DNA from 4 places in the Macrococcus sp. CoH-51_TC_04 genome. Region 3 is predicted to be linked to each of the others. Evidence: riboswitches for the same ligand, from Rfam matches in the RefSeq annotation. Region 3 holds a riboswitch; each other region holds the start of a gene.
What was found. Region 3 has a riboswitch for S-adenosylmethionine ahead of ACZ2V4_RS05775 (methionine ABC transporter ATP-binding protein). Riboswitches for the same ligand answer to the same signal wherever they lie in the genome.
Positions count from the first base shown of each region.

Region 1: another riboswitch for S-adenosylmethionine. It lies ahead of ACZ2V4_RS03870 (hypothetical protein); the one in region 3 lies ahead of ACZ2V4_RS05775 (methionine ABC transporter ATP-binding protein).
Region 2: another riboswitch for S-adenosylmethionine. It lies ahead of metK (methionine adenosyltransferase); the one in region 3 lies ahead of ACZ2V4_RS05775 (methionine ABC transporter ATP-binding protein).
Region 4: another riboswitch for S-adenosylmethionine. It lies ahead of ACZ2V4_RS07060 (hypothetical protein); the one in region 3 lies ahead of ACZ2V4_RS05775 (methionine ABC transporter ATP-binding protein).

Region 1 covers NZ_JBVGOY010000002.1:187,063-194,762, reverse strand. The annotation lists gene merA (hypothiocyanous acid reductase MerA) at 1-735, opposite strand, end outside; gene ACZ2V4_RS03910 (hypothetical protein) at 1,053-1,199, shown strand; gene ACZ2V4_RS03905 (DUF2812 domain-containing protein) at 1,214-1,753, opposite strand; gene ACZ2V4_RS03900 (PadR family transcriptional regulator) at 1,753-2,070, opposite strand; gene ACZ2V4_RS03895 (DUF3885 domain-containing protein) at 3,022-3,522, shown strand; gene ACZ2V4_RS03890 (helix-turn-helix domain-containing protein) at 3,541-3,753, opposite strand; gene ACZ2V4_RS03885 (hypothetical protein) at 3,763-4,242, opposite strand; gene ACZ2V4_RS03880 (hypothetical protein) at 4,549-4,725, shown strand; gene ACZ2V4_RS03875 (zinc-dependent alcohol dehydrogenase) at 4,905-6,056, shown strand; gene ACZ2V4_RS03870 (hypothetical protein) at 6,123-6,344, opposite strand; SAM riboswitch class I at 6,418-6,519, opposite strand; gene ACZ2V4_RS03865 (hypothetical protein) at 6,618-7,148, shown strand; gene ACZ2V4_RS03860 (hypothetical protein) at 7,272-7,520, opposite strand; gene ACZ2V4_RS03855 (hypothetical protein) at 7,517-7,700, opposite strand, start outside.
Region 2 covers NZ_JBVGOY010000009.1:20,046-27,745, reverse strand. The annotation lists gene ytkD (RNA deprotection pyrophosphohydrolase) at 1-467, shown strand, start outside; gene ACZ2V4_RS08780 (alpha/beta hydrolase family protein) at 457-1,215, shown strand; gene pckA (phosphoenolpyruvate carboxykinase (ATP)) at 1,266-2,858, opposite strand; SAM riboswitch class I at 3,046-3,156, shown strand; gene metK (methionine adenosyltransferase) at 3,249-4,439, shown strand; gene ACZ2V4_RS08765 (hypothetical protein) at 4,481-4,642, opposite strand; gene ACZ2V4_RS08760 (nuclease-related domain-containing protein) at 4,860-5,774, shown strand; gene ACZ2V4_RS08755 (fluoride efflux transporter FluC) at 5,931-6,263, opposite strand; gene ACZ2V4_RS08750 (fluoride efflux transporter FluC) at 6,260-6,595, opposite strand; gene ACZ2V4_RS08745 (hypothetical protein) at 6,634-6,930, opposite strand; gene ACZ2V4_RS08740 (transaldolase) at 7,065-7,700, shown strand, end outside.
Region 3 covers NZ_JBVGOY010000004.1:141,226-148,925, forward strand. The annotation lists gene aroD (type I 3-dehydroquinate dehydratase) at 169-891, shown strand; gene ACZ2V4_RS05745 (nitroreductase family protein) at 960-1,493, shown strand; gene ACZ2V4_RS05750 (thioredoxin family protein) at 1,537-1,860, opposite strand; gene ACZ2V4_RS05755 (Spx/MgsR family RNA polymerase-binding regulatory protein) at 1,988-2,341, shown strand; gene gcvH (glycine cleavage system protein GcvH) at 2,415-2,783, shown strand; gene ACZ2V4_RS05765 (toprim domain-containing protein) at 2,851-3,240, shown strand; gene ACZ2V4_RS05770 (thioredoxin family protein) at 3,212-3,523, shown strand; SAM riboswitch class I at 3,573-3,675, shown strand; gene ACZ2V4_RS05775 (methionine ABC transporter ATP-binding protein) at 3,748-4,776, shown strand; gene ACZ2V4_RS05780 (methionine ABC transporter permease) at 4,766-5,461, shown strand; gene ACZ2V4_RS05785 (MetQ/NlpA family ABC transporter substrate-binding protein) at 5,516-6,340, shown strand; gene sufC (Fe-S cluster assembly ATPase SufC) at 6,529-7,305, shown strand; gene sufD (Fe-S cluster assembly protein SufD) at 7,336-7,700, shown strand, end outside.
Region 4 covers NZ_JBVGOY010000006.1:51,391-59,090, forward strand. The annotation lists gene trhA (PAQR family membrane homeostasis protein TrhA) at 1-330, opposite strand, end outside; gene ACZ2V4_RS07055 (LysM peptidoglycan-binding domain-containing protein) at 778-1,812, shown strand; gene ACZ2V4_RS07060 (hypothetical protein) at 1,851-2,117, opposite strand; SAM riboswitch class I at 2,186-2,285, opposite strand; gene ACZ2V4_RS07065 (thermonuclease family protein) at 2,328-2,945, opposite strand; gene ACZ2V4_RS07070 (YeiH family protein) at 3,084-4,043, shown strand; gene ACZ2V4_RS07075 (EVE domain-containing protein) at 4,161-5,597, shown strand; gene ACZ2V4_RS07080 (hypothetical protein) at 6,082-6,231, shown strand; gene nhaC (Na+/H+ antiporter NhaC) at 6,379-7,700, shown strand, end outside.

The sequences.
Region 1 (7,700 bases), on a different contig from region 3:
AGCTTCAAAGTCTCCTTTGTTTGTTTTGACGACTGTATAATTATCTTTATCTTCAAATTTTTTGGTTTGAACACTAAGCTCGAATTTTATACCCTTATCCTCTAAATCTTTAATTACATGTGATACGATTTCCTCATCTTCTTTTACCATTAGTTTGTCACTAGCTTCTAACACGGTAACTTCTGTGCCGAAATTAGAAAACATAGAAGCAAATTCCAATGAAATATAGCCGCCACCGATAATGATTAGTCGTTTCGGTTGTTTGCTTAGATTCATAATTCCTGTGGAATCATATAAGTATTTCGATTCTTTAATCCCCTGAATATCAGGAATAACAGGAGTTGCACCGGTATTTATGACAATTTTGTCTGCTGTTAATGTATCTACAACGTTATCTTGATTATCTAATAAATATACTTCAGTATTGGATTTAAATTTAGCCGTGTAATCTAATATTGTTATATTTTCATCATCTGCTAAATTATGATAATTTTTTTCATTAAGGGCAGATACAACTTCGTCCTTGCGCTCAAATGCCTGATTGAATGATTTATGATGTAAACCTTCGTGTACCAATGTTTTAGATGGTATACATCCGATATTGATACATGTGCCACCATACATTTTTTTTGACTGCTCAACAACTGCCACTTTTTTTCCTAGAGATGAAGCTGCTTTTGCGAGTGTTTTACCACCTTTACCAAAACCTAAAATTAATAAATCATAATTTTTCATTTTATCCCTCCGTCAATAAGTAAGTTCATGTAAATCAAAAATAAATATTTTGATGATAATCCATTGTTTAAATGTAACTTTAATAGTTACATTTAAACATATAAGTTCTTTAAATTCAACTAAAAACTCATCTCTGTGAATTGCCTGCACTTAATTGGATAAATTTACTGAAAAATGATAATTATCAGTGAAACGTACAGCAATATCTTAATATCATTACAAATCTTCTAAAGTGATCATAATTTGTTTTAAATACATAATTTGGATATAATTTATAGACTAACAACTTTAAAGTTTAATAAGAAGGAGTACGAAAGATGAATCAATTTAAAGACAAACAGTTTTTAAGTAGTTTTATAATGTTTTCAATCCCTTTCGCGCTCGTTTTTGATTCAGTTATATTTGGTATATTGTTTGGATATGCCTTTGCCCAAGCATTTTATTCAAGTGGCAAAGATAAATGAACTGGTTTGGTGTCTCATTCCTGGATATTTCTCTCTTGTTTCAGCTTTTTAATTTGATTGAATAATTTCAGAATCATAAATACGAAAAGTAAGATGATGATGAAATAAATCATGCTGATAAACAATTTTAGAGTTGTACTCAACGTGTCATTTAATATAATTGGCGATAATGTAGCGGAAAATGGTCCTAATGTGCACAAAAACATAATTGAAATGCACTTTAACACACTGTTTTTCTGTTCAATCTTTGAATCAATATCCGTAAATATTTCAAATTCATCATCAAGATTATCTACTTCTTTTACAAAATACCCCCAGTTATTAACTTCTGAAATACACTTTACATTACCTTCTTCTATAAAGTGTATAAAGTCATTTTTGTCTTCTGGCAAATATACTAATCGGATCTTATAATTTTTATCTGTCTTTACAAATGTATACTTACCTAATGTGGCCTTTTTTAGTATGTATCCTTTATGTGACATATCATTTAACCACTTTTCTTCCTTATCAGCACTTGTCTGAATAAAGAACTTTCTTATGATCTTTTCCATTATAATTCACCTCTCAAATATTTTTCTCCATTAGATACAAGCTCCTTGAGTCGAATAATTTCTTGTTGTATCTCTTCAGATACTGTAGAAGTAATCTGATATTCTTTTTTCCCTTTAGGACCTTCATCGTTAACAAGCACTATCCAGTCTTTCTTGATTAAAGTATTGAGTGCTCCATTTAGAGTACCTGCAGCCATATCAATACGATTATCTGAGATTTTCTTAATGTTTTGAATGATGCCATAACCGTGCAAAGATTCTTCCAAAGATAATAAAATGTAGTACACACTTTCTGTTAAAGCAATTTGATTATTCATATCGCACTTCATTATATCGTACCACGATATATTACGTTATATTTGAAATTTATGTAAGAAATATTTGGATTTTAATTGATATTGAGAAATGTGTAGTGTTAAATACAAATTGCTGCTATATATAGGAATGCAATTGCCGAGAAGATACCATAAATAATAGAGTAAGGAGAAATAAAGATGAATAACTTTTTAAGGTTAGAGTATAGACAATGTTAATCATATGATAATGACTGTTGAAATTGATGCTTTAATACCTGCAGTTATACTTTATGAAGATCTGAATAGGAAGGGAGATTTACATAAAGACTTTCCATTTCTAATTCCAGTGTATTTTAATGAAAATGATAAATTAGATGATAATTGTAATTTAGCTTCTATTCAAATTTTTACATTGTATAGGGAGGATAGAAGTTTAAAGTATAAGGAACATATATAGGCATTGGCAGAAGCTTTTATAGAACATAGAGAAGTAATGTAAGAGGAGTTAATATTCAAAAAATAAAATTGTGATATTTTAACAAATGTGTTTATAATTATATATAAAAATATAAAGGAATGTTTATTAAGTATGAAAACAAATAAAGATGTTGTTTACACTGGTTTAGGAGGATTTTTCAGTATTATACTCATTCAATTTTTAATGAGCTATTTAACTACAAGAAATGTGTGGGAATGGTATGAAATATCTAATAATGTTATTCCCTTTTTAGTGTTTTTCATAATAGTTTTAATTATTATTAAAGAATATAATGTTAGGAAAATAAATCGATAGAAAAGTTTAATTCATTAGCTAATGCATATAGTATATATAATAGTTTTACTTTTATTCTAGGATATTATGTCTCGTCAGAATTATACGGGATAACTTCTAGTTTGCGCATAGGAAATCTCCAACTTAAAATTGATTCAAATTAATATATATGTAATAACATAACAGACATTGGAGGCTTTATGGATTACTATCAATTTATGTCCAGAGATATTATCGAACAAAATTTAGAGTTCGAACATATTGAACTCGTAAAAAATCAAAGTCGTTTTATAGATAATGATAAACTCAATCACGCTGTATTTGAACAGGTAAGATTTGAAATGGCGGATTATTTTCATGTTTTATTCAAAGATGTTGAACAGATAAAGATAATATTTTGTGTTGCATATAAAGATAGGTATTATCGTTTAAATTTAATAAAGTATTTTAAGCAATTTGAACGATTTAATTTTAGTCTCTATCATAATGAACTAAGTGATAATTGTCATCAATATGCATATATTATTAACAAACGTGATTTGAATTTACAAAAATTAGTTAAAGATATTTGTTATCAAGATTTTGCGTATGAATCTCAAACCTTTAGAAAAGCATCTGTTTTAACAATAATTACAAATTTAGATGAAGATATATTTTACTACCCCTATGATGATCGGGGCGTTGTCATATATAAGAAATGAAAAGAAGGTATCTGAAAATTACTCAGATACCTTCTTTTCATTGACAATAATATCACCAGGCTGACAATCAAGATAGTCGCATATTGCTTCTAAAGTGCTAAAACGAACTGCCTTTGCTTTTCCAGTCTTTAATATGGATAGATTTGCGATTGTAACATCAACCGCCTTTGATAATTCAGTTAAAGAAACACCTCGCTCTTTTAATACTTCATCTAACTTTATTTTGATCATAGTATACACCTATATTGTTAAGTCGTTTTCTTCTTTAATTTTTTTTGATTCTTCGTATATAAATAGTGAAGAAAGAATTACTATACCTAAAATAAATAATAACAGATTTGTTTCTACTGTAGTATTTAATAATGTTGAATATTCTACAGATGCATTAAGATATTTCTTAGCTAAGTTAAGACCTCCATAGCCAATCGTTAATATCGCAATGAGCATTAATTTATCATGATTGATTGTATTAAAATAATCTGCAATATCCACTTTTTGCATAAGTTGAAAAGTGAATATTAAAATCATTAATAAAATTATGCATTGAATAATATAGATTCCAAAGTAATATAAACCTCGATTTGAAAAATGCCATAGATCATTACTAATTGAATTTGAGAAGAATTCTGAAATCGTCACTATAGAAGTAAGTAGTGTGACAATAAATGCTAAAATTACAAAGTACTTTGTGAACTTTAAAGATGTGATACTTTTATTCATTAAAATCTCTCCTTTATCGTTTATCAATAAAAATATAACATTATATTTATCGAAAAACAATAAATTTATTGTTTTTCGATAAAAAATTATATATGTGATATCGAAAGCGGGAATATTTTTATGGGACTATCTATTTAGGTGGACTGTACAAATGGCTGATAAATCATTGTTGTATATTGAAAATTATCGTATAATATGAAATTTATTTTAATGTAATAAATATAGGATAGTTACAATTTGTGTTTTAATTTTTACTTTCAATACAATATATGAAATTTAAATTTTAAATGCAAAGGAGAAAATATTATGACCGAGAGAAATAATAACTGGCCACCAAAGCACCATGGTGAACATAATCCTGCTGGCCGCACGGGTAATACTGATTTTGATGCACCGGGTCTAAAGGGGAGAGAAGACGAAACTTATGAAAAAGCGGCCTTTGGTGGAGCGGATTTTAATGATGCTAGGAATTTAAAGAAATAAAGATATTATGATAGTAACAGTAATCCTTACTTTTAAATTTTCTTACTTACTCCGCCACCGTCTCTCTTCTATTGTATGCTTGCTTAGGCATACACTTTCATAAAATACATGTTTTGAAATATGTAAAAGAGGTATATAGTAACAGATTCAAAATTTGTACTAGATGGGGGTTTCTATATATGAAAGCAGTAACTTATCAAGGACACAAGAAGATGGTAACGAAAGAAGTCGAAGATGCTAAGATTATCGAATCCACTGATGCGATTATTAAGATAACAGCTTCAGGTATTTGTGGATCAGATTTACATTTATATCACCAAGGTGATTTATTCATGGAACCTGGTTTTGTTATCGGACATGAACCTATGGGGATTGTCGAAGAAGTAGGTAAGGATGTAAAGAACCTGAAGAAGGGTGATCGTGTCGTTATTCCTTTTAATATTGGCTGTGGTGAATGTTTCTACTGTCAGCATGACATGGAATCTCAATGTGATAATTCTAATGAGACGCCTGCTAACTGGAAGTTAGATAACGGCGGATTATTTGGTTTCGGTAACCTTCATGGCAATCATTGGGGTGGACAGGCAGAGTATTTAAGAGTACCACATGCTGACTTCTCTTCATTTAAGGTGCCAGATAATAACTTAAAGGATGAGCAGGTATTATTCTTATCAGACGTTGCACCTACTGCATACTGGAGTGTAGAACATGCAGGCGTTAAACCAGGAGACACTGTAATTGTGTTAGGTTGTGGTCCTATTGGATTAATGGCACAGAAGTTCGCAAAATTAAAAGGTGCTGAAAGAGTTATTGCAATCGATAATGTACAACACCGTCTTGATCATGCGAAAAAGTATAACGGTGCTGAAGTGTATAACTTTGATGAAGAGAAAGAAATTGGAAAGTTGCTTAAAGAAAAGACACAAGGTGGCGCAGATGTTGTCATTGACTGTGTAGGTATGGACGGGCAACAATCAAGTCCAGAACCGAAGTTATCAAGACGTTCTCAGCAACGTGGCACAATTAGCCCGATCATTACAGCTGCTGAATCTGTAAGAAAATTTGGTACAATCCAGCTTACCGGAATCTACGGTACTCCTGCAGATAATTTCCCGCTTGATCTGATCTTTAACCGTAACGTTAGGGTGACAAGTGGACAAGCACCTGTAATTCACTTGATGCCTAAACTCTATCAGATGATTAAAGACGAAGTATTTGATCCTACAGAGATCATCACCCATACTTTCCCGCTAGAAAAAGCTGATGAAGCTTATAAAGTATTCGATAAGAAGAAAGACAACAATATCAAAGTTATACTTAAGCCTGAATAGATGATAGCAAGCGTTTAAATATAGAAGGAAATCTCAGTGATGATCAATCACTGAGATTTCCTTTTTCTATATATGCTCTATCGTAATCTTTAGGCCCTCTACGACAAACTCTATTTTCTTCTCTCGTTCTTTACTGACGGAAGGAAGCTGGTGCTCTGTTTCGATTTCTCTAAGTTCACGTTCCAGCTCATTGATCTTGCCGACCTTATGCATATTAGAAGCATAGGAATTCGGCTTTCTCTTTCTTACCTCATACAATTCTGCTAATACATCTGCTCTTGTTCTCATACAAAACACTCCTTATAAAATGATTACAATAAAAATAAGCTCATCTTAAAGTAAGAAGAGCTTTGTTAAGAACTTCTTATCTTTCAAGATTACATCTTGTTGGAATTAGCACAGTGCATAAGCCTGCTGCTGAGGTTTCATAGGGCCAAGTCCCTCCACCTACTCTAAATAAGATACGAGCTATTTTTTTGTATATTTATTATAACATACTTTGCTAAAGTTGAAAAATATATATATTATTAAAATATGGATTATAGTGGAAGGAGTGACACCATGTCATCTATTATTAGTGCTGGATATGATATTTTAAATAAACAGTTGTCGCCATTCATGCAGTTTAAGAATCAACATCGCGTGAGGTTTTACGAATCGCGTTTAACGTATTTTAAATATCGAAGATTAGTGGGTCATATCTTTGGTGGAGATGTTAATTTATTATATTTATCAAGTGCCTACAATAAATGTAATTTCAGGTTATGGACAGTATTGAATATTTCAAATTATCAGGAATATAAGATAGAACAGAAGCACTATGATCTAGTAGTGATGATGGCGAATATTAATCATCTGAGTCAATCAGATGCGGTAAACTATATCAAATATACGAAAGTTAAAGAAAACCATCCATTTATCAGTTATTTGTATAACGAGCAGACTTTCATTAGACTCAGTCCATTCTATATTGATATCATCTCTGAAGATACATCAGTCATTGAATGGATCAAGCGTGAGTTTGAACGAGAATATGCACACGACTTCGATATAAATGAAGTGATATCGGAAGCAGAGTGGTATGGTAAGTAACGAATAAGACAATTAAAATTATAATCGCATAGAGTATAATTGTACTCTATATCGTGTCTGGCATTATTGCGTGGATATATGTGAAAAATAACCATCCCATAAATAATTTATGGGATGGTTATTTTAATTCATACGTTGTGTAAATATTAATATAAATATTAAAAGTAACAGCAATGAATATAAAAAGGCTTTACCTGTATGTTTTTCCAGCGTTGCTTTATAAAGCAGTGTAGTCACTAAACCAACTGCTGCAATGTCCATAACATATTCAAACACAGGGATAAATATTTTAATTATTAAACCAAGTCCTAATAACCCTAGGAATATATTTTGTACCATTTCAATTTTATTTTTCTTTTGCTCTTCAATCATTCCGGAACCTTCTTTCTAATATAGAATATATATACAAACACGCTTAAGAAGAAGTAGTAAAATGCACATACACCGAGGCCATCGACATATGCTTCTGATAAACTTCTATTTCCTGTCGCTGCAAATATCAAGCTGCCAGCGACCCAAACGATGGATATGATTATAAAGTTGAATAAGAAT
Region 2 (7,700 bases), on a different contig from region 3:
TGGAATTTCATGACCATGCCGGAAATAAAGTCTTACTGACTTTAAATGATCAGCCGGATAGCGATAATAAACATGTACTTATCATAACAAATTATAACGGGAAATACTTACTTACGCATAATAAATTTCGTGGTGTGGAGTTTCCAGGTGGCAAAGTTGAACAAGAGGAGACGTCACTAGAAGCGGCAAAGCGCGAACTGTATGAAGAGACAGGCGGAATAATCGATACGATACGCTATATTGGGACATACACTGTTTATGCAGGGAAGCCATTTAAGAAAGACGTGTACTATGCACAAATTAAACATATAGAAGAACAAGACGATTATATGGAAACGAACGGGCCAGTGATTGTGGCAAAACTTGATGAAGTGGCAGAGAGCGATAAAAGCTTTATATTAAAAGACGACTGCGTCAACTATATCGTAGGGATATTACAGAAAGATGGGGAATATGATGTTCAATAGAACGAAGATTAACGCACAACTCGGTGGCATTCCTTTTGAGACGTTTGACTATCAATCAGATGACTATATCGTTAAAGCAATGATCTATGAACCGAAACACGTGAAACGCATCGTCATCTACTTAAGAGGCGGGAAAGGTGCAGTCGGAACGGTTAGACCAGCGAGACTGATGCAGTTTGCGTATAAGGACACACTGGTTGCAGCACCGTATTATCGCGGTACACACCAGAATGGTCAAGATGAATTCGCAGGTGCAGATAGAGAAGACGTCTATGCACTTGTAAGACTGTTAAGAGCACAGTACGACGTACCGATACACTTCGTTGGATTTTCGAGAGGCGGAATACAAGGGTTAGTAACGTATCAGGAAGCTGACGTGACATCCTTTATCACATGGGGAGGAGTGTCGAGTATCTACTATATGTATGATGAACGACAAGATCTTCGCAGTATGCTGAAACGCCTCGTCGGACCAATCAGTAACAAAGCGGCGTATGACCGACGAGAAGGGATTAATCTCGTAACGAAAGATAGCCCGCCAATCATGATTGTACATGGTACAGAAGACAAACTTGTCAGTATAGAGCATGCATATATGCTGATCGATAAATTAAAACAGCTCGGAATTAAGCATAAAGTGTTATTTATTGAAGGGGAGCAGCATGTGATGCGTCCAGACAATGAACGCTATGTATTACAGGAAATTGAAAAGTGGATGGAAGAAGTGGAAAGGGAAATAAAATCATAATATAGTAGATGAAAAAAACGCCACTTTAAAAAAAGCGACGTTTTTTTGTGCTATCCTCTAAAATTAAATCCACCTTTAGTTTCGATTTCAGCGGACTTCTCACCAAACTTCTTAAAGTTCTCCTGGAAGCGTAATGCCAAGTCTTTTGCTTTCTCATCATAAGCATCTTTGGATACCCATGCATGACGGGGATACAGAATCTCTGCCGGTACACCTGGTACATGCTTCGGAATATTAAGTCCGAAGATTTCATCCTGATGATACTCAACTGTCTTCAGTTCGCCGCTAATCGCACGTCGAATCATAGAACGTGTATGCGTTAAGTTCATGCGGCTACCGACACCATACTCTCCGCCAGTCCATCCTGTATTCACAAGATAAACTGCTGCATCATGTTTATCGATTAGATCCCCTAACATGTTCGCATATACTGTCGCATGTAACGGTAAGAACGGTGAGCCGAAGCATGTAGAGAATACCGGTTGTGGGCTTGTTACGCCACGTTCAGTTCCTGCTAATTTAGATGTAAATCCACTTAAGAAGTGATACATCGCTTGTTCTTTCGTTAATTTAGAGATTGGAGGTAACACACCGAACGCATCAGCAGTTAAGAAGATGATTGTATTCGCGTGTCCTGCAATTGATGGTAGAACGATATTATCGATATTATCGATTGGATAAGCTGCGCGAGTATTTTCAGTTAAAGATTTATCCGTGTAGTCCGGCACACCTTTTTCATCGACCTTAACGTTCTCGAGGATGGCACCGTAACGAATTGCGTCGTAGATCTGAGGTTCTTTCTCACGAGATAAGTCGATCGTCTTCGCATAGCAACCGCCTTCGATATTAAACACACCGTTGTCATTCCATCCGTGCTCATCATCACCGATAAGTTTACGCTGTGGATCTGCAGATAGTGTCGTCTTACCAGTACCAGATAATCCAAAGAATAACGCAACGTCCTTATTCTCACCGACGTTTGCTGAACAGTGCATGCTCATAATGCCTTGTGTTGGTAATAAGTAGTTCATCACACCGAAGATACCTTTTTTCATTTCGCCGGCGTATTCTGTACCACCAATTAAGATGATCTTATGACGGAAACTTGTAATGATGAATGTTTCAGATTTCGTTCCATCAACTGATGGATCAGCCTTAAAGTGTGGTGCAGAAATAATTGTGAAGTCAGGTGTAATGTTTAGTCCTTCTTCCGTTGTTTCAGGACGAATAAACATTGTACGTGCAAATAGGTTATGCCAAGCAAGTTCGTTCACAACGCGTAGTTGTAGTTGGGATGATTTATCAGCACCTGCATAGCCTTGGAATTCATAGATCTTTTCTTTTTTGCTTAAGTAGTCTGTCACTTTATCCAGTAAGTTTAAGAATACTTCTTCTTCGATAGGCTGGTTGATTGTACCCCAGTCGATGTTATCTTCAGTTTCAGCTTCACGCACGATGAACTTATCTTTCGGTGAGCGTCCAGTATATTTACCGGTTTCGCTACGTACCGCACCGGATTCTGTTAACACACCTTCACCGTTGAATAGAATTTCCGTAATCAATTGTGTTCTTGATAATTGACGTTCTAGATTTCCAGTGTTTAATTTGCTCAGTTGCTCAATTACTTGAGTATTTTCCCCCATGGTCAGCCTCCAAAAAGTTATTGTTCTGCTTTTGTAAGCAGTTTCATGAAATAGTATAACATATCAATTTGAAGGTTTCATATAAATTATGTATAATCTTTATATTCGAAATTATTCAGAAAATTTCTGATATATGCGGTATTGTTGACAGTGAACATAAAGTTTAGTAATATCTAACTTGCGGATTCTCTTATCCAGAGTGGTGGAGGGACATGGACCCTTTGAAGCCCAGCAACCCTTAACAATGTGTTAAGTAAGGTGCCAAACCGTTTGCAGATTAATTTCTGAACGATAAGAGTAGAATGGTCGTTTATTGTGCCTTCTCTCTTACTAGGAGAGAAGGCTATTTTTTTTATAGTCCCGTAATTAAATTCAAGGAGTGTAATATATATGACAGACCGTAAATTATTTACATCAGAATCAGTAACAGAAGGACATCCGGATAAGATTGCTGACCAGATTAGTGATGCTATCTTAGACGAAATCCTAAAAGGAGATCCTAAAGCACGTGTTGCTTGTGAAACATCTGTAACAACAGGTATGGCGTTAATCGCAGGTGAAATCACAACGTCAACGTATGTTGATATTCCTAAAGTCGTGCGTGAAACAGTTAAAGAAATCGGTTATACACGTGCAAAGTTTGGTTATGACTTCCAGACGATGGCAGTGCTGACGGCAATCGATGAGCAGTCACCAGATATCGCTCAAGGTGTGGATAAAGCGTTAGAAGATCGTGATTCATTAACGGATTCTGATATTGAGTCAATCGGTGCAGGTGACCAAGGTTTAATGTTCGGATTTGCTTGTAACGAAACAGAAAGCTTAATGCCATTACCAATTTCTTTATCACATGAACTTGCACGTCGTTTAACAGAAGTACGCAAAGACGGTACGTTAGATTATCTACGTCCAGACGGTAAGACACAAGTTACTGTTGAGTATGATGAAGCAGGGAAACCGAAACGTATCGATACGATCGTTATCTCATCTCAACACCATGAGAAGATTGAACTTGAACAAATTCAGGAAGATATTAAAGAACACGTGATCAAGCCGGTTGTTCCAGCGGATTTAATTGACGATGAAACAAAATACTTCATTAATCCAACGGGTCGTTTCGTAATCGGTGGTCCTCAAGGGGATGCGGGTCTTACAGGTCGTAAGATTATTGTAGATACGTACGGTGGTTATGCACGTCACGGTGGCGGTGCATTCAGTGGTAAGGATGCTACTAAAGTAGACCGTAGTGGTGCATATGCAGCACGTTACGTTGCGAAGAATATCGTAGCAGCAGGTCTTGCGGATAAGTGTGAAGTACAGTTAGCTTACGCTATCGGTGTAGCACAGCCTGTATCTATCTCTGTTGAAACTTATGGTACTTCAGACTACACGGAGCAGCAGCTTGTTGAAGCGGTACGTAAAACATTTGATTTACGTCCAGCAGGAATTATCCAGATGTTAGACTTACGTCGTCCAATCTACAAACAGACAGCAGCGTATGGTCACTTCGGTCGTACTGATGTTGACTTACCGTGGGAAGCGACAGATCGCGTCGATACATTAAAAGCCAATTTATCATAATAATAAAAGCTGTAAACCAATGAGGTTTACAGCTTTTATTATTATTCTTCAGTTGTCTCTTCTTCAGTAGATTCTTCAGTGCTTTCCTCTTTTGCTGCATCTTCAGTTTTAGCATCATCTGATTTCTCTTCATTACCACAAGCTCCTAGTAGTAGAGTTGACGCGAATGATCCTGCCAGTAACATTTGTTTGTACTTTGCCATTATCAAAACCTCCAATGTAGTTTGTCCGAGTATAGGTATGGACACTGCAAGTATTCCATTTAGATATTAAGGTATTGTTAATCTATTATAAAATAGTGTGAAATTTCTATTAAGATGTGAAAAGCAGTTTTATTTTTAAATTAATTTATCTAAAACAATGAAGTTGTGTCTCTTTTTCTTTATAATGAAACTATTAAACATTAGAAAGGTGAGAGCTATGTCTTTATCAAATTTACAACCCATGCATTATATCGCACTTGGATTAGCAGTAGCACTGTTGTTATTCATCGTGCTCTTTATATATGCACTATCGAGCAAGAAGAAAGCAATACGTGCAAAGGAAGAAGCACTGAACAAAGAACGTTCAGAAATGAAAAGTAACTACGAGGAATCTAGTGAAAAATCAAGATTAACGTTTAAGAAGGAACTTGCTGAACAGAAAGATACATACGAAACACAGTTATCGACACAAAATGCACAGATTGATTCACTGAAATTATTTTCTAGAGATAAGGGAGAATATTTAACGGATTTAACATTGATTAACCTTAAAGATAATCTTGTCGCACAAGAACGCATCCGTCCAGAAGATATGCACGTATTAGCGAATATCTATATTCCAGGAAAACGTGTGAAAAGTACAGATAAGCTAGATCACGTTATTTTAACACGTACAGGAATTTACGTAATCGATTCTAACTACTGGACAGGACATCTATACCACGGTATTAGTGAGATGCAGTTTGATGGGGAACCGATATTTGAAACAGTATTCAACATATTAGAACTAGATTCGAAATCTGAACAGACAATCTGTCTCGATAAGGGAGAAGACGGTTCAGCACAGTTCAGGTCATACAAACATTCGATAGAAGAACTGAAGCTAAAGGCAGAACGATTAGAGAAAGTATTCGAATTACCGTATCCGGTTACACCGATTGCTTACTACAATGCAGAAGGAGTAGGAAGCGAGCATATTACGAACTACTCTCGCGATAATAGTGTGAAGGTAATTGTCGGTGAGAAAGAATTGGAACATTTCTTCGAGAAGTTTGTCTTCCACGGCAGATTCCAGTATAAAGTTGAAGAATTAGAAGAAGTACGTGCAGCAATTGAACATTTGAATCCGTAGAGTGAATTCAGATGCGCAAGTACCAGATTATTGCGTTTTCTGGTGCTTACGTAAAGAAACTTATAAAAAATAAAAGAAAGTACCAGATTATCGATTAATCTGGTACTTTCTTTCGTCAATACTTCTATCATGTTTACTACTGTCTTCACAAAAAAATTACAATTTTGTAATATGTATTAAAACATAGCCGACTGTAAACAGTAAGGGTCCGAATATATAGCTTGAAAGCGCATAAGTAAGACACTTTCGTTTATGCGACTGCCACAGTGCAACAAGTTCAAGATTAAGTGTAGAAAATGTCGTGAAACTGCCGAAAATACCGACACATATCCATAAACTCCAGCCATCGCTTAATGCCGCACATAGTCCGAGCAGCAATGACCCGAGCAGGTTCGTAATGAGCGTCCCTGTCGGATATGCATCGTTATATTTGCTGAGTAATAATCTTAAATAAGCCCCGATTGGAGCACCAAGCATTACAAGGATCATCGCGCACCTGCCTTTACACCGAGAAGGCAGAGCAGAAATCCACCAATGATGGTAAGCACTAGATAAAGCATTAGCATCCTATACGCGCCTGTTGACAATAATACATACGTCTCTTTACTCATCGTGGAAAATGTTGTGAAGCTGCCAAGGAACCCAGTCGTAATTGCTTTATAATGATGGGGCTCTAAGCGTGTTTTTAACGCAGTGGAACTATAACCCATTAAGAAAGCACCGATAACATTGACGATCAGTGTAGCCCATATATTTTCGAATATTAAGCTGAGCCCATATCTGCTCGCGGCACCGAGCATGCTCATCACGATAAATAGCATGTTTCAACCTCCTATAATAAAAGGACAGGACCTCAGTCCTATCCTAGAATGCCGAATAATATCAAAATACTTAATAATTGTAATAAAATAACGATCAGTATGACAAATGGCCATACTTTTGCAACTTTACGAATGCCTGAAGAGAGTTCACTTTTTAACCCTTTATCAATCATTATGATACTGATGATCAGCATAATGCAGTTGGAGATACCTGTGAATAAGACGATAGACTTTAAAGAACCAAATAGCATAGACATCAAAGGATTGTAGCCATTGCAGATAATGCTTAAAAGGACGAAGAATATGGACAGATAGACGTATTTGTTCCCTTTCATAATAAACCTCCATATTTTAATTCTTATATTTTATCATATTTATATTGTTCCGTATTGTTTTTTTATAAGTTGTCAATGTAGCGTACACGAAAGAAATTGTTATAATAAAGATATCAATTAAGAGGAGGTCAATTATGACTAAGTTAAATGTTCAAGTATTCGCAGATGGTGCCGATATCAATCAGATGAAAGAGGCGTATCAGAACAAGACGGTAGATGGGTTTACGACAAACCCATCATTAATGGCTAAAGCAGGTGTAGAAGATTATAATTCATTTGCAAAGGCTGCAGTAGAAGCAATTCCTGATGCATCGATTTCATTTGAAGTGTTCGGTGATGATATGGAGATGATGGAGAAAGAAGCAGCCATCATCCAGTCATTCGGTGAAAATGTATTTGTTAAGATTCCTGTAGTGAACACAAAGGGAGAGTCGATGATTCCGCTTATCAAACGCTTATCTGAACAAGATATTAAACTGAATATCACTGCGGTATATACGATTGAACAAGTAGAAGCGATTGTGGATGCGATTAAACCGGGCGTTGAGTCATACGTATCAGTATTTGCTGGACGTATCGCGGATACAGGTGTAGATCCGATGCCTTTAATGAAACAGGCGGTTGAAGTTTGTCACAGTAAAGACGGCGTGAAGTTATTATGGGCAAGCTGTCGTGAGTTGTACAATGTTATTCAGGCAGATGAAATCGGCTGTGATATTATTACGTGTCCGGCAGATGTTGTAAACAAGATCCCGAACATCGGGCGTGAC
Region 3 (7,700 bases):
TTTAAGTTAAATTTGTGTTCCGCCATTTAAATTGAGATACAAATTTAAAATGAGGTTATTTTCATATAATAAAGAACAAAGATGTTGTAGAATGGAGAAAACAGCTCGTTTCAAACACATATATACATTTTACCACAGTTTCGGGCTTTCATTTGAGGAGGATTTAAATTGAGTGATAAAGGTTTAGCGATTCCAAAGATTATCGTTACATTATCAGATGTGCAAAATAAGGATAATATTCATGTAAAAGAGGCTGAGGAAAACAGTGCTTTCTTTGATATTATTGAGTACCGTGCAGATTTAAAGGTGATGACAATAGCGGATTATAAAGATGAACTTCTATATATTAGAAGCCGTTTTCCAAATAAGAAGATGTTGTTTACATATCGTATGTTCGATGATAGAGACCGAGCAACGATAGAAGCTGCAGATTATTATGAGATTATTAAGTTTATAATTTTAAATGACCTCTGTGATATTATTGATATTGATTTAATGATTTATGAACAATACATGACAGATTTATTACAGCTCGCGCGTCAGCATCAAATTGAAGTACTGATCAGTCATCATGAATTTCAGTACACACCTCGTATAAAAGATATGCTTGCGATGTACAAGAAGATGATTACACTAGATGCAGATTACTGTAAACTTGCAGTAATGCCTCATGATGGTAAAGATGTGCTGAATCTAATGGATGCAGTGTATGAAACGAAGCAAGCTTATGATACGAATGTTATTGGTATAGCGATGGGTGAAATCGGCAAGATAACACGACTTGCATGTGGTGTATTTGGTTCGTCAATGACGTTTGGCTATGTAGGTGAACCTGTAGCACCAGGACAGATTCATGTACGTGATCTGCATCATCGGCTTGCACTGTATTAAGTTTACAAATGAACATCCTTTTACTATAATTGATAATAGTTATCAATTAGTGTGAGAGGATGTTTTTTATGGAATTAAAACAGGCAATTAAAGAGAGAAGAAGTATTAAGCAATATGAAGATACGACAGTTGACGACAGCGTGGTTAAGGATTCTATCGAACTCGCGACATATACACCAAACCATGGTATGCGTGAACCGTGGCGTGTAGTATGGGTGAAGAAAGAACGCTTAGCTGATTTTGGACAATTGTTTGCTGATATCGCATTTAAAAACAATGAAGAGAAGTATCAGACGCATATTGAAACAGTTAGAAAGTTAGCTGGAGTACTCGTCATAGTTGGAAAACGCGATCGCCGTCAGAAAGAAAACTTTGAAGATTTACTTGCAGTTGGCGGGTTTATGCAGACACTATCACTCGCTCTATTTGAAAACGGTGTTGGTAGCTGCATAAAAACACAGCCCCCCTATCTAAATCCAAAAATGAACGATGCATTAAATGTTCAAGATGATGAAATAATCTATGGTGTAATTTATTTAACAGCACAAACTGAAGCACCATACAAAGAAAGAAAGCAAGAAAACTTGATTACGCTATTTTAAAATAAAAACTGCGCATCCAGTTAACCGGACGCGCAGTTTTTTGTTATTTTGTTAAATGTTCTGCTAGAAATGCTTTCACTGATTCAGGTGTTTTGGCGTTCGCTGAATGCAAGTGTGCTAGCTTTTCACTATTCTTAAAAATTAAGATGCTTGGAATGCCCATAACGTCGTTTTCATCTGCTGCTTCAGGCACTTGGTCACGATTAATCTTATACCAGTTATAGTTGTGATATTCGTCAACAATTGGATCAATCCAAAAGTCCATACGCGTACAGTCTGGGCACCAATCTGCGAAGAACTTGATAACAACAGGTTCCTCACTTGCAATAATTTCTTTAAACTCTTCGTATTGACTAATTGTTCTCACTTTTATTACTCCTTATATACTTTTCTTATATTATACTTCTTTTTAAGAAGTAAAGAAAAGAAAACGCTTAGTTGTCGTAATCTTACAAAGTTGTTATGATTGAGGTATCATATTCAGGAGGTTACATATGATTAAATTTTATCAGTTACCCAGCTGTACAACCTGTAGAAAAGCAGCAAAATACCTTGCGGATAATGGTGTGAGTTTCGAGCCGATTCACATTGTGGAACATACACCCACTGCAAAAGAGTTTGATACAATTATTAAGAATACTGGTGTTGATGTGGATTTATTATTCAACAGGCTAGGCACAAAGTATAAGGAGCTTGATTTAAAGGAAACATTGCCGGATAAATCGTATGAAGAGAAATTAGAGCTTCTTGCCTCAGATGGAATGCTTGTAAAACGTCCTTTAGCTGTAAATAAGGATAGAATCACTTTAGGATTCAAAGAAGCGGACTATAAACAAACTTGGTTATAAAAAAGATTGAAGAAACGCTTACATTATGTCATTATAAAAGTGTTAAGTATTTTATTTATATGGAGGGCTTATAATGTCGAACTTAAAATTTTCAAAAGATCATGAGTGGGTTAAATTAGAAGATAACGTAAAAGTAATCGGAATTACAGACTTTGCACAATCAGAACTAGGGGATATCGTATTCGTTGAACTTCCTGAAGTAGGCGATGAAATTACTACTGGTTCACCATTTGGTAGCGTTGAGTCGGTTAAAACTGTTTCTGAATTATATGCTCCAATCTCAGGCAAAGTTGTTGAAGTTAACTCTGAATTAGAAGATTCTCCTGAATTAGTAAACGAATCTGCTATGGACCAAGCATGGATGATCAAAGTTGAAGCAGATGACAGCGAACTTGATGAATTAATGGATCAAGCGCAATATGATGAAATGATTAATGCATAAATGATATACTTTCCTTGATAATAAATTTATCAAGGATTTTTTAATATGACGAAAAAGGTGATGGAAAATGTCTGTAATTCAGAAGGTCATCGTGGTAGAGGGTAAGCGAGACAAGAAAAGATTACAAGAAGTATTAACGGAACCTGTACATATTATTTGCACAAATGGCACAATGGGCATCGAGAAGTTAGATGCCATGATTGAAGACCTGTATCATCATAAAGTGTACATCATGACCGACAGTGATAAAGCAGGGCGCAAGATCAGAGCGTGGTTTAAGCGTCATTTAAGCGAAGGACATCATATTTATATCGATTCAAAGTATGGTGAGGTGAGTAATTGTCCACTTGATTACTTAGCGAAAGTTGTCAGTCGTCATGACTTTGAAATTAAAGAACAGTTTGAATGGAAAGGTAAGTCGCAACCTTATGAGTATCAGAACGCATTTGCAATCTAAAGATCTAGAAAGAATACAAGACAATTATATTATTTTTGGCTACACCCCTTTTTGTGGCACATGTAAACTCGCAGAAAAGATGCTGGATATCGTTAACATGTCACTGAAGATGGATATATTAAAGCTTGATTTGAATTATTATGAATCCCTCAGTACACAGTATAAGATTTCAAGTGTACCTGTATTGCTCATCGTCAAAGACAATGAAGTCGTTGACACGATATTTCGATTTGAGTCTGTTACTTCAATATACGAAATTTTATCGAAATCTATTGACGAATAATTCAATCTGCTTTATTATAAAAATCATTAACAAAACAATTTAATAGTTGCTCTTATCAAGAGAGGTGGAGGGATGTGCCCTTTGAAGCCCGGCAACCGTCTGAAAAGAAATGGTGCCAATTCACATAAAGTGTAAACTTTAGAAGATGAGAGAGTCGAATATATCACTATGTCGTCTTTCTTATGTATTTAAGGAAGACGACTTTTTATTTTAGGAGGATGCACGTGATTAAGTTAAATAATGTTGTAAAGACTTTTACAACGAAAAAAGGTGACATCACTGCTGTAGATCGTGTTTCACTGGATATTACGCAAGGTGAAATCTATGGAATCATCGGCTTTAGTGGTGCGGGTAAAAGTACGTTAATCCGTATGTTTAACGGTTTAGAAAAACCGACGTCTGGTGAAGTGGTGGTTGATAATGATATTATCAATCAACTTGATCAGAAAACATTGAATATGAAACGCCAGAAGATCTCGATGATCTTCCAGCACTTTAACTTGTTATGGTCGCGTACAGTGTATGACAATATTGCGCTGCCACTGGAAATTGCAGGTGTTAAGAAATCAGATATCGATGGTAAGGTGAAGTCATTAATCAATCTTGTTGGACTCAATGGTCGAGAAAATGCATATCCTTCCGAACTGTCTGGGGGTCAAAAACAGCGTGTAGGTATCGCGCGTGCACTGAGTAACGATCCGAAAGTACTGTTATGTGACGAAGCAACAAGTGCACTTGACCCTCAGACGACAGACGAAATTCTTGAACTGCTCGTTGATATCAACAAGAAGCTGAACTTAACAATCGTGCTGATTACACACGAGATGGAAGTTATCCGTAAAATCTGCCATCGTGTCGCAGTGATGGAACACGGTAAGGTCGTTGAAGAAGGTTCAGTATTAAGTGTATTCAACAATCCACAGACGAACATTACGAAGCGCTTCGTAAAAGATGATATCTCTGACGAAGAACTGGAAGCTTCTATCAAGGAGATTAAAGCAGAGTATCCTGTAGGGGCACTGCTTCGACTTAAGTTCATCGGTTCTGCTACAGGACAGCCGATTGTCAGTCAGGTGATACAGAAGTATGGTCTGGATATGAATATTCTGGCAGGTAACGTAAAGCATACACAAGCAGGCTCATTTGGACATTTAATCGTCCATTTAACGTCGGTGAATGGTGATCTTACGAAAATTGCGGATGAACTTAAGCGTCACGGTGTAGAAGTGGAGGTAGAACAAGATGCAAACTAGTTTTTTAGATACGCTTAAAGAGATGCTGAGCTTCAAAAATGTAATTTGGGCAGATGTATGGACAGCAACGGTAGAAACGTTGCAAATGACATTGATTGCAACCTTCTTTACATTTTTCTTCGGGTTGATTATCGGGATTATCTTATTCCTCACATCACGCAGTAACAATAAAGGAGTGCGCATCTTTTATTCCATCACTGCATTTTTAGTGAATTTATTCAGAGCGATACCATTTATCATTTTAATCTTGCTCCTGTTCCCGTTTACTAACTTAATTATGCAGACAATTAGTGGTGTAAAAGGCGCATTGCCGGCACTCATCATCGGAGCTTCACCATTTTATGCGCGACTCGTTGAAATTGCGATGAAAGAAATTGATAAGGGTGTTATTGAAGCGGTGCAGTCAATGGGTGCAAATACCTTTACATTAGTTCGTAAAGTATTGATTCCTGAAAGTTTACCGGCACTTGTGTCTGGTATTACAGTAACAGCAATCGCTTTAGTAGGGTCTACTGCCATTGCCGGGGTTATCGGTGCAGGTGGATTAGGGAACCTAGCTTATTTAGTAGGGTTCACTAGAGCACAGAATGATGTCATCTTAGTTTCGACAGTGTTAATATTACTGCTTGTATTTGCGATACAATTTATCGGTGATATAATCACAAAACGTATTGATAAACGATAATCAGTTCCAATGGAATTTGACTATAAATTAAATAACGGAAAGAGAGTGAATTAAATGAAAAAGTTTATATCATTATTATTCGTAGCTACATTAGTACTTGTACTTGCAGCTTGTGGAGACAACGAAAAGAAAGCTTCTAAAGAAGACGATAAGACGATTACTGTCGGCGCTTCACCAGCACCGCATGCGGAATTACTTGAACAAGTTAAACCAGTATTAGAAAAAGAAGGCTATACTTTAAAGATTAAGACAATCAATGACTACACAACTCCGAACCGTTTCTTAGATGCAGGTGAGCTTGATGCAAACTTCTTCCAGCATACACCATACTTAGACACTGAGAAGAAAGCAAAAGGATATAAAATTGAATCAGCAGGTAACATCCATATCGAACCGATGGCTATCTACTCAAAGAAATATAAATCATTAAAAGAGCTTCCAGAAAACGCTGAAGTATTTGTATCAAATAACCCAGCTGAAGAAGGGCGTTTCTTATCATTCTTTACTGAAGCTGGATTAATCACATTGAACGATGGCGTAGATCCAGTAAAAGCTACGTTTAAAGATATTAAAGAAAATAAGAAGAACATTAAATTCAACAACAAGCAAAGTGCTGAATTCTTACCGAAATCATATAACAATGGTGAAGGTGATGCAGTGATCATTAACTCTAACTTTGCACTTGAAAATAAACTGAATCCATTAAAAGATTCAATTGCGATTGAAAAGAGTGATTCACCTTACGCAAACTTGATCGCGGTACAAGAAAGACACAAAGGTGATGCTAAAATTAAAGCTTTAGTGAAAGCATTACAATCTAAAGAAACACAAGATTTTATCAATAAAAAATATAATGGTGCTGTAATCCCGGCGAAATAATATTAGAAAAGATGAATGTTCCTATAGGAATATTCATCTTTTTTTATTATTTAATCTCATTTAATTCATATTCGTTCTCAATTACGTTATAATTAAAACTGTGATTTATGTCATAGGCCTTTGACCTTAGATTAAAATTATTATAAACTAGATGAGATGAAAATTTTATATAAATGGAGGACATCAATATGGTATCAGTATTAGAAATTAAAGATTTACACGTTGAGATAGAAGGTAAGGAAATTTTAAAAGGTGTGAACCTGACAATTAAGCAAAATGAAATACATGCAATCATGGGTCCTAACGGTACAGGTAAATCAACTTTATCTGCTGCAATCATGGGTCATCCGAAATATACAGTGACTCAAGGTGAAGTATTACTTGATGGTGAGAACGTATTAGAGATGGAAGTTGACGAACGTGCGCAAGCAGGTCTTTTCTTAGCAATGCAGTATCCATCAGAAATTTCAGGTGTGACAAACGCGGACTTCTTACGTTCAGCAATTAATGCGAAACGTGAGGAAGGTAAGGAAATCAACTTAATGCAATTTATCAAGAAATTAGATAAAAATATGGAGTTCTTAGAAATGGATCTTGATATGGCACAACGTTATTTAAACGAAGGATTCTCTGGTGGGGAAAAGAAACGTAACGAAATTCTTCAGTTAATGATGTTAGAACCTAAATTCGCGATTTTAGATGAAATTGACTCAGGTTTAGATATCGATGCGCTTAAAGTTGTATCAAAAGGAATCAACGAGATGCGCGGAGAAAACTTCGGCTGCTTAATTATCACGCATTACCAACGTCTATTAAACTATATTACTCCAGACCACGTTCACGTAATGATGCAAGGTCGCGTTGTAAAATCAGGTGGAGAAGAACTTGCACAACGTCTTGAAAAAGAAGGATACGACTGGATCAAACAAGAGTTAGATATTCAAGATGAAACTGTAGACGCATAAACCTGATTAAACATATAGGAGGATATATTCATGAGCAATACGATAGATTTTACACAAGAAATATTAACGGATCTTTCAGCAGCACGTAAAGAACCATCATGGATGCAAAATTTACGTCAAGATGCACTTAATAAATTAAATACAATCGAAATGCCAAAGCCAGATAAAACGAAACTGGATAAATGGAATTTCGATGTGCATCATAAAGTAGTAGAAAGCGAAACTTTTACGTCTAAAGAAGCGTTACCTGAATCTGTTAAAGCACTAATCGATTTAGAGAACACGCATAACTTAATTGTTCAACACAACAACACACCTGCATTCATTGAAATTGAGGAGAAACTTCAATCTCAAGGTGTTATCATTACCGATATACAAACAGCGCTTACAGAACA
Region 4 (7,700 bases), on a different contig from region 3:
ATTTAATGCGACAGGTGTATATGTGCCGGCGATAGCGATATAGATCATCGCATGATCTATGATTCTCATCACTAATTTATGAACAGACTTCGGTGGCATTAAGTGATAGATAGATGATGAGATAAACATTAGGAATATGCTGATTAAAAACACACTGATACCGAAAGAAAAAAGGCTACCGTGCTGTACATATGACTGTACCGCAAAATAAGGAAGAGTAAATAAGATGAGTAGGGCAGGCACACCATGAGATACAGAGTTACCAATTTCTTCTCCGAATTTTAGTTCTTTTATGTCATGGAAATTATATTTTGGTGCAGTAGGCTTCATACAATTCATCCTTTTTCTTAAATGATGAGACAATTATATCATGGTTAACGAATAGATACGAAAATTAGCCAGAAAATGATAAAATAATGAACCTCATATATAATATTGCAAAATTGTTACAAGTTTTATTGATATGATAGTAAAACAATAAAATTTAATCAGAATATTGTATTATTAATACTTATCGTAACAAGGAAATGTAAAGATTGTTATTGAGATACTTAAAAAATGTCGAAATGTTATAATGGCTTTATTTTAATGAATCGATCTAATTATTGATATATCAACGTTTTTCAAAGCTAAATGTTTTAATAGGTATATGTGCTAAAATAGTTCGTTTTTGGAGAAAACTTTAAAATTGAAAGGAAACTGTAATATTATGCATATATATTTTGTGTAATAATATAAATATCTTATTTTTTAACAATTATTATACGGAGGACTTGTATGAAGAAGAAATTAACTTTCGCTGCTATAACAGCTACAGCCGCCGCATCAGCTTATTCTTACCAAGCAGACGCAGCGGAACACAGAGTCAAAGCTGGGGAATCACTATGGTCTATTGCCAATCAATATAACACATCAGTTGCTCAACTTAAGACACTGAACAACTTGTCTTCAAATTTGATTTTTCCGAATCAATCATTACAAGTATCAAGATCTGTAAGCAATACAAGACCAACTACTGTACAAACAGTGAATCGTCCTGCAGTACAGAGTGGTGGGAAGATACATACTGTAGTATCTGGAGATAGCTTATCTTTGATAGCGTATCGTTACAATACATCTGTAAATGAACTTATGCGTCTGAATAATTTAACAGGATACTTAATTTTTCCTGGGCAAAGACTTAAAGTATCTGGAACTACAACGACAACGGCAGTATCCACAACAAGGCCAATTGCAGTGACAAGTAATGCAACATCCCATGTTGTGAAGCCTGGTGAGTATTTATCTTTAATTGCTAATCGTTATGGCATCACCGTTGCACAACTTAAATCATTGAATGGTCTGACATCAGATTTAATATTTCCGAATCAGAGATTAGTTGTTAAAGGTAATGGAGTACAAAGCACACCTACTGTGCGTCCGGTAGCATCACATGCGCCTGTTTCAACTACAGTTACCAATTTCGTTACACCGGTATTTGCACATTCTAATTTATATGATAACGGACAATGTACATGGTACGTGTTTAATAAACGAGCATCCATGGGAAAAGGAATTTCTACTTATTGGTGGCATGCACGTAATTGGGCAAATGGTGCGATTAAAGACGGTTATACTGTAAATAAAACGCCGGCCTATGGTGCGATTGCACAAACGTCTGATGGATATTATGGACATGTTGCTTTTGTTGAAAGAGTAAACGCAGATGGCACGATTCTTGTTTCAGAGATGAACTATGCAACGGGTGTAGGGGTGATTGGTTACCGTACGCTTAATCAATGGCAAGTATCAAGATATGTATTTATACATTAAAAAAGAGATAGCGTCTGCTATCTCTTATTTTATTCTGCTTAGGAAATACTGTGAAGTGCTTGATACTTATCGATGAGTTGTTTTTCGATTCGTGCGAGTTCGATATGTAACGATTTGATTTCATGGCGTAATAGAAATTCATCGTTACGTGCATCTGCCTCATCATACTGATCATTACCGAGTTGGCGTTTCAGTTCTTTTATTTTGTTTGTTCGTGCAATGCTCGCTGCATAACTAGTTGGTGTAATGCTGTTCCATTTTGTGAGTTCCTGCTTTAATGCTCTATAATCTTCTAAATTTCTCATGATTAACGCTCCCTTTTTATTGTATTGAAGATAAAAAAACAACGCCTCCTATAAGAAGCGTTGTAAGGTTCTTATAGTCGGATTACTCCGCAGGAATTAGCACCGTGTTCTTGCGAACCGGTTGCTGAGATATCATTGGGCCTGTCCCTCAATCTCTCTTTATAAGAATGCGTTATTTAATTATTTTCTATTCCATTATAACATATTTTCTTATGATGTGAAGGCGGACTTTATTCCTTTGATTAATCCATCTATCGCTGCATCTAGTATGCGATGCAGTGATTCTCTAATCTTCAGCATAATATCTGTCTCTTGCTGTCTTTCTTCTTTAGTAGAATTAAAACCTTCTCCGTCAACGTTCACATATCCTTTAAGAGACCATATTTTTAAACTTTCAGCTTTGGCCTTTCGTTCTGCCGCCAGCATTCGATTTAAATAATCTTTCTGTTGATACACATAGCCGACTCGAGCGTATCCTTGTCTGACCAGCTGTTCATTAATCATTGTATTACCACAGTAAAGATAGACTAACTCTCTCCCGTATCGATCTTTCTTCCCTTTTGTGTCGTATTGGACACTAAGATCGCAAGTCTTTACAAGTGATTCTGTATAACGTGCCGCTTCAAGAGCATATGGCTGAACGGGTGTATTTGGTTTTTTTGACTCAGGCGTATCAATGAGTAATAGACGGACTGTCTTTTTGCGGTTATTAATTTTCAATGAAACTGTGTCTCCATCAATAGCACGATCGAAGGTCGCCGGTACCTTTGGCATATCACTTTGAAAGGATGAAAAGTTTAATGTGAGAAACAATAATAATAAATTCAATTTAAAACCTCGTTTTTAGCAATATCCTTTAATTATAAACAAACATACGTTCGTAATCAATAGGTATAATGAATTCGTGCTTTAGATATCATCACATGTTAGATATAATAGACTCAACTAGAAAGTGGAGGCGATGTGATGAAGGTTAAAGGAGTGTTTTTGTGTCTATTGGTCGCACTGATTGCCACATACTTGGGTTATATTTTCCCGTTAGTTGGTAGTATGATCTTCAGTATTATTATTGGTATAATCATAGGCAATTTAATAAATACAGCACCTTATGAAGAAGGTATTAAGTATAGTGGTAAGAAGTTACTTCAATACGGCATTATTCTGATGGGATTTACGCTTAGTTTTAAAGCAGCATTGAGTCTAGGTGCATCATCCTTTCCACTCATCATCACGAGCATCGCTGCCGCTTTAAGTGTGGGTGTTTTAGTGGGCAAGTTATTTGGTGTTAATCAGCGTTTAAGTACTTTAATTGGCGTAGGCACAGCAATTTGTGGGGGATCAGCAATTGCAGCAGTAAGTCCAATAATTAAAGCGAAAGATGAAGAGATTGCATTTTCTATTGCTACAATTTTCCTATTTAACATTATTGCAGTATTTGTCTTTCCGACAGTCGGTCACTGGTTACAATTTAGTGATACAGGCTTTGGATATTTTGCCGGTACAGCGATAAACGATACGAGTAGTGTAGTTGCAGCAGGTTATGCATTTAGTGAGGATGCTGGAGATACAGCAACGGTCGTCAAACTTGTACGTGCACTTATGATAGTACCGATTTGTTTAATATTCGCATTATTGCAGGCAGGTCAATCTTCTGTAAATTTAAAAAAGGTCTTCCCTTGGTTTATATTGTATTTTTTCATAGCGAGTATCGTTGCAAGTATTATTCCGATACCGGAATATATCACATCATATATTAAGACTTTATCTACATTCTTAATGAGTACAGCTTTAGCTGGAATAGGTATGACGGTAGATATAGGCAAGTTTTTCAAAGTTGGTATCAAACCGCTAGCGTTAGGTGCAATCACATGGATGGTTGTAATCGTAATGAGTTTAGTCATGCAGCAAGTATTACATATATGGTAGGTGAGTATAATGAAAAAGAAACTGTCATTTTCAGTGTTACTTGCGTTTCTTGCAGTATTATTTAAGAAGGATAATGTAAAATAAAAAGAATTATAAGTGGATTTAGGAGGAATTTGTGTGAATTATTTTTGGTTGAATTGCGGTTATAATAGATTTAATCATTTTGAGGATTTGATGAACCAAGTCTCAGTTTTTGATTCGACAGTGCATTTTAATCCGAATGAGGGATACCAGGCATTTAAACGTGCAAACCCTGGAGATCGCGTCATCTTTTACCTTGTACAAAATAAAATTGGTTTACTTGGGGCTGGAGAAGTACTTAAAGTCGAAGAGCCAAGACGTGGACAAATTAAAATTCATTTTAAATATGATACAAAGCTTGCACCTTTTACGAAAGACTATTTAATTCGAGATGAAAATTTAAAAGAGACGATACAAAGCATGAAAGAGCAGTTGCTGAATCCGATCTCAGAAGCGGACTATAACAAAATTATTAATGTCGGCCAGTATAAAGAAAAAATTAACCGTTACTTCTTAATGAAAGAAGAAATACCATTTGAATCAGGTATGGAGTATACCATTTATGTCAGCAACGTTAACGGTGTACATCGTTTAGGCTATAAACATTATGGAGAGATGCAACCAGAAGATAAGGTCATTATCTATAAAACGAAGCCGGAACGTGGGATATATGGTATTGCAGAAGTCGTTAAAGGAAAGCATGGGAATAAACCTGTACCCGGGAGGACAGATGCAACTGCAATTATCATTAAATATATCGAAGATGTGACACCTCGAACAATTTATGAATTAGATCGTGAACTGATGTTGCGTGCACAATATTTCTTAGACGAAAAATGGAATGAATCTGTGACAGAGATTACTAAAAATCAATATCAAGCCATGTTAGAACCTTCTGAAACGAAAGCGACGCCTACAGCACCTTCCATAAATGAAGTGATAGAAACAGCACAATACAGCGCGCGAAAAGCAGCAATGGATAAGAAGTTCTTTGAAGCAAAGCGATTATCAGATACAACAAAAAACATTGCATTAGAACAACATGACGTAACAGTGCAGCAAAAGCTCTTTCATATCTTCAGTCTGCCACAGCATGTAAACGGGATGAAAACAGTTGTTAAATTTATGAAATTAGATGCGCATGCAGTTAAATTATTTATTGCGGATGCAACTTGGAAACAAGCAAACCTTTACGGGGAATATATTAAGTCAGGTCAACACTATACATATAATCGCGGAATCATCACTGAAGCACTTGCCACTGAAGTGCCAGATACAATTATCATAGAGCATATTGACCATGTGACGACTGAGCAACTTAAACCATTAGTTTATGCATCACAAGGAACGACAGTATCGCTGCCTGTGCTAGAAGAACAACAGCGTGCGACAATTGGACCAGTTGGAAGCGGCGCAACCTTTGAAGTACCAAAAAATTTTAGGGTTATAGGAATTACAACCTCTGATGTGACAGAATTTAAAGCTGCATTTCCAGAGTATATTACCGCAGCAATGAAATTCTATAAATATTAAAAAATTCTTAATTAATATTTTTTATGATATTACATAATGATATTTATATTGATTTAATGTGATGGAAAGTTGTGATTAACTCGATATCTTCTACATATACATCTTAGTTAGAGTCAATACTCAATTTACTACACTTTACTATTGCTGAGTTCAGCCGCTAAAAATATAAAATCTCCAGAAGTCGCTAACGAACGTTCGAATCAACCCTGAGATATAAAATATTTAAAAGCACTAAAACATAGGATGCGAAACTCCTGATTTTTAGTGCTTTTAAATTTAAGTAGAGAAGTAATGAATACGATGATAAATAAATCAAACGAGAATAAGTGACATGATAATAGCGATACCACTGAATATTACTTTACCCCCCCTTTTTAGTTTTCCATTCTTTATACATTTGGTTATATTTTGTAATATAATTGTAATTTGAATTTTCTGATAAAATAGGTATACTTATTATAGCATGAAAAATAGGAGGCCGTTTATGGATGTTTTAATGCAATTAGATATGTATAATAATTTATTCCTCCAAATGTTCGTGGGCCCTGATAATGCAATTGCTGCCTCATTTATTACTATGATTGGCATGGCTATTACAATTGTTGTAGATAAACTTAAGTCAGATGAAAAATAACAAATATTTTGATAATCTTCCTATTAAAAAGATGTTTTATAGGAAGATTTATTTTTTTGGAGTGATTTGAAAAATTATTATAGATTTTTCTTCTTTATTACTTTAAAATGTAACAAGAAAGCGTTTTCACAAAGGGGAGAATGACGGATGGGGAAAGAAAAGAAAGCATTTGAAAGAAAAGATATTAATGTTTTTTGGGCATTAGTGCCTTTACTTGTTATGATTGTCTGTATGCTATTCTGGGTTGTAAAACTTAAGCAAGCACCACATATTCCATTGATGATCGGCACTGCTATCGCAGCAATCGTAGCACATAGACATGGTTTTACATGGGAACAAATTGAAGAAATGATGTATAGAGGGATTAAGATGGCGCTACCGGCAATTGTCATCATTATCCTTGTTGGTTTAGTCATTGGTGCGTGGATAGGAGGCGGTATCGTTGCAACAATGATCTATTATGGTTTGAAGATGATTTCTCCTTCAATGTTCCTTGTAACAATTTGTATTATTTGTAGCATTGTTGCACTTGCAATTGGTTCTAGCTGGTCTACAATGGCGACAGTAGGTGTTGCAGGTATGGGAATCGGTTTGAGTATGGATATTCCAGCGGGTATGATTGCGGGTGCAGTTATTTCAGGAAGCTACTTTGGAGATAAGATGAGTCCGTTATCAGACACGACGAATTTAGCTTCAGGTTTAACGGGTACAGATTTATTTGATCATATTAAGCATATGTTTTTCACAACAATACCGGGTATTATTATTGCATTGATTGCATACTTTTTTATTGGTCGTCAGTTTAGTGGTGGTCATTTAGATACGACAAAAATTGATTCAATCACGAAAGCAATGGAAGTGCAGTTTACATTATCACCATGGTTATTGTTAGTGCCTGTGGCTGTCATTGTACTTGTGGCGCTTAAAGTCCCGGCAGTCCCAGCACTTGTCGTCGGTATAATATTAGGGGCAGGGTGTCAATTCTTTATTCAAGGAGATAGTTTACAAATCATCGCGAAGACGTTACAGGAAGGTTATGTGATGAAGTCGGATAATGCACTTGTAATGGAGTTATTCAACAAAGGTGGTCTGGAATCTATGTTCTTTACGATTTCGATGACGATTGTTGCCATGACGTTTGGTGGAATTCTAGAGTTCAGTGGCATGTTACAAGCATTGATTTCAAAGATTTTACTTGTGGCGAAATCTACGGGTAGTTTGATTGCAGCAACATTGTTAAGCTGCTTTACAGTGAATGCAACATGTTCAGAACAATATATTAGTATCGTAGTACCAAGTCGTATGTACTTAAAGGCGTTTATTGATAAAGGTTTACACCCGAAAAACTTATCACGTTGTTTAGAAGATAGTGGTACACTAACAAGTGTATTCGTACCGTGGAATACATGTGGTGTATTCATTTTAGCAACACTAGGTGTACATGTATTTGACTATGCACCATATGCAAT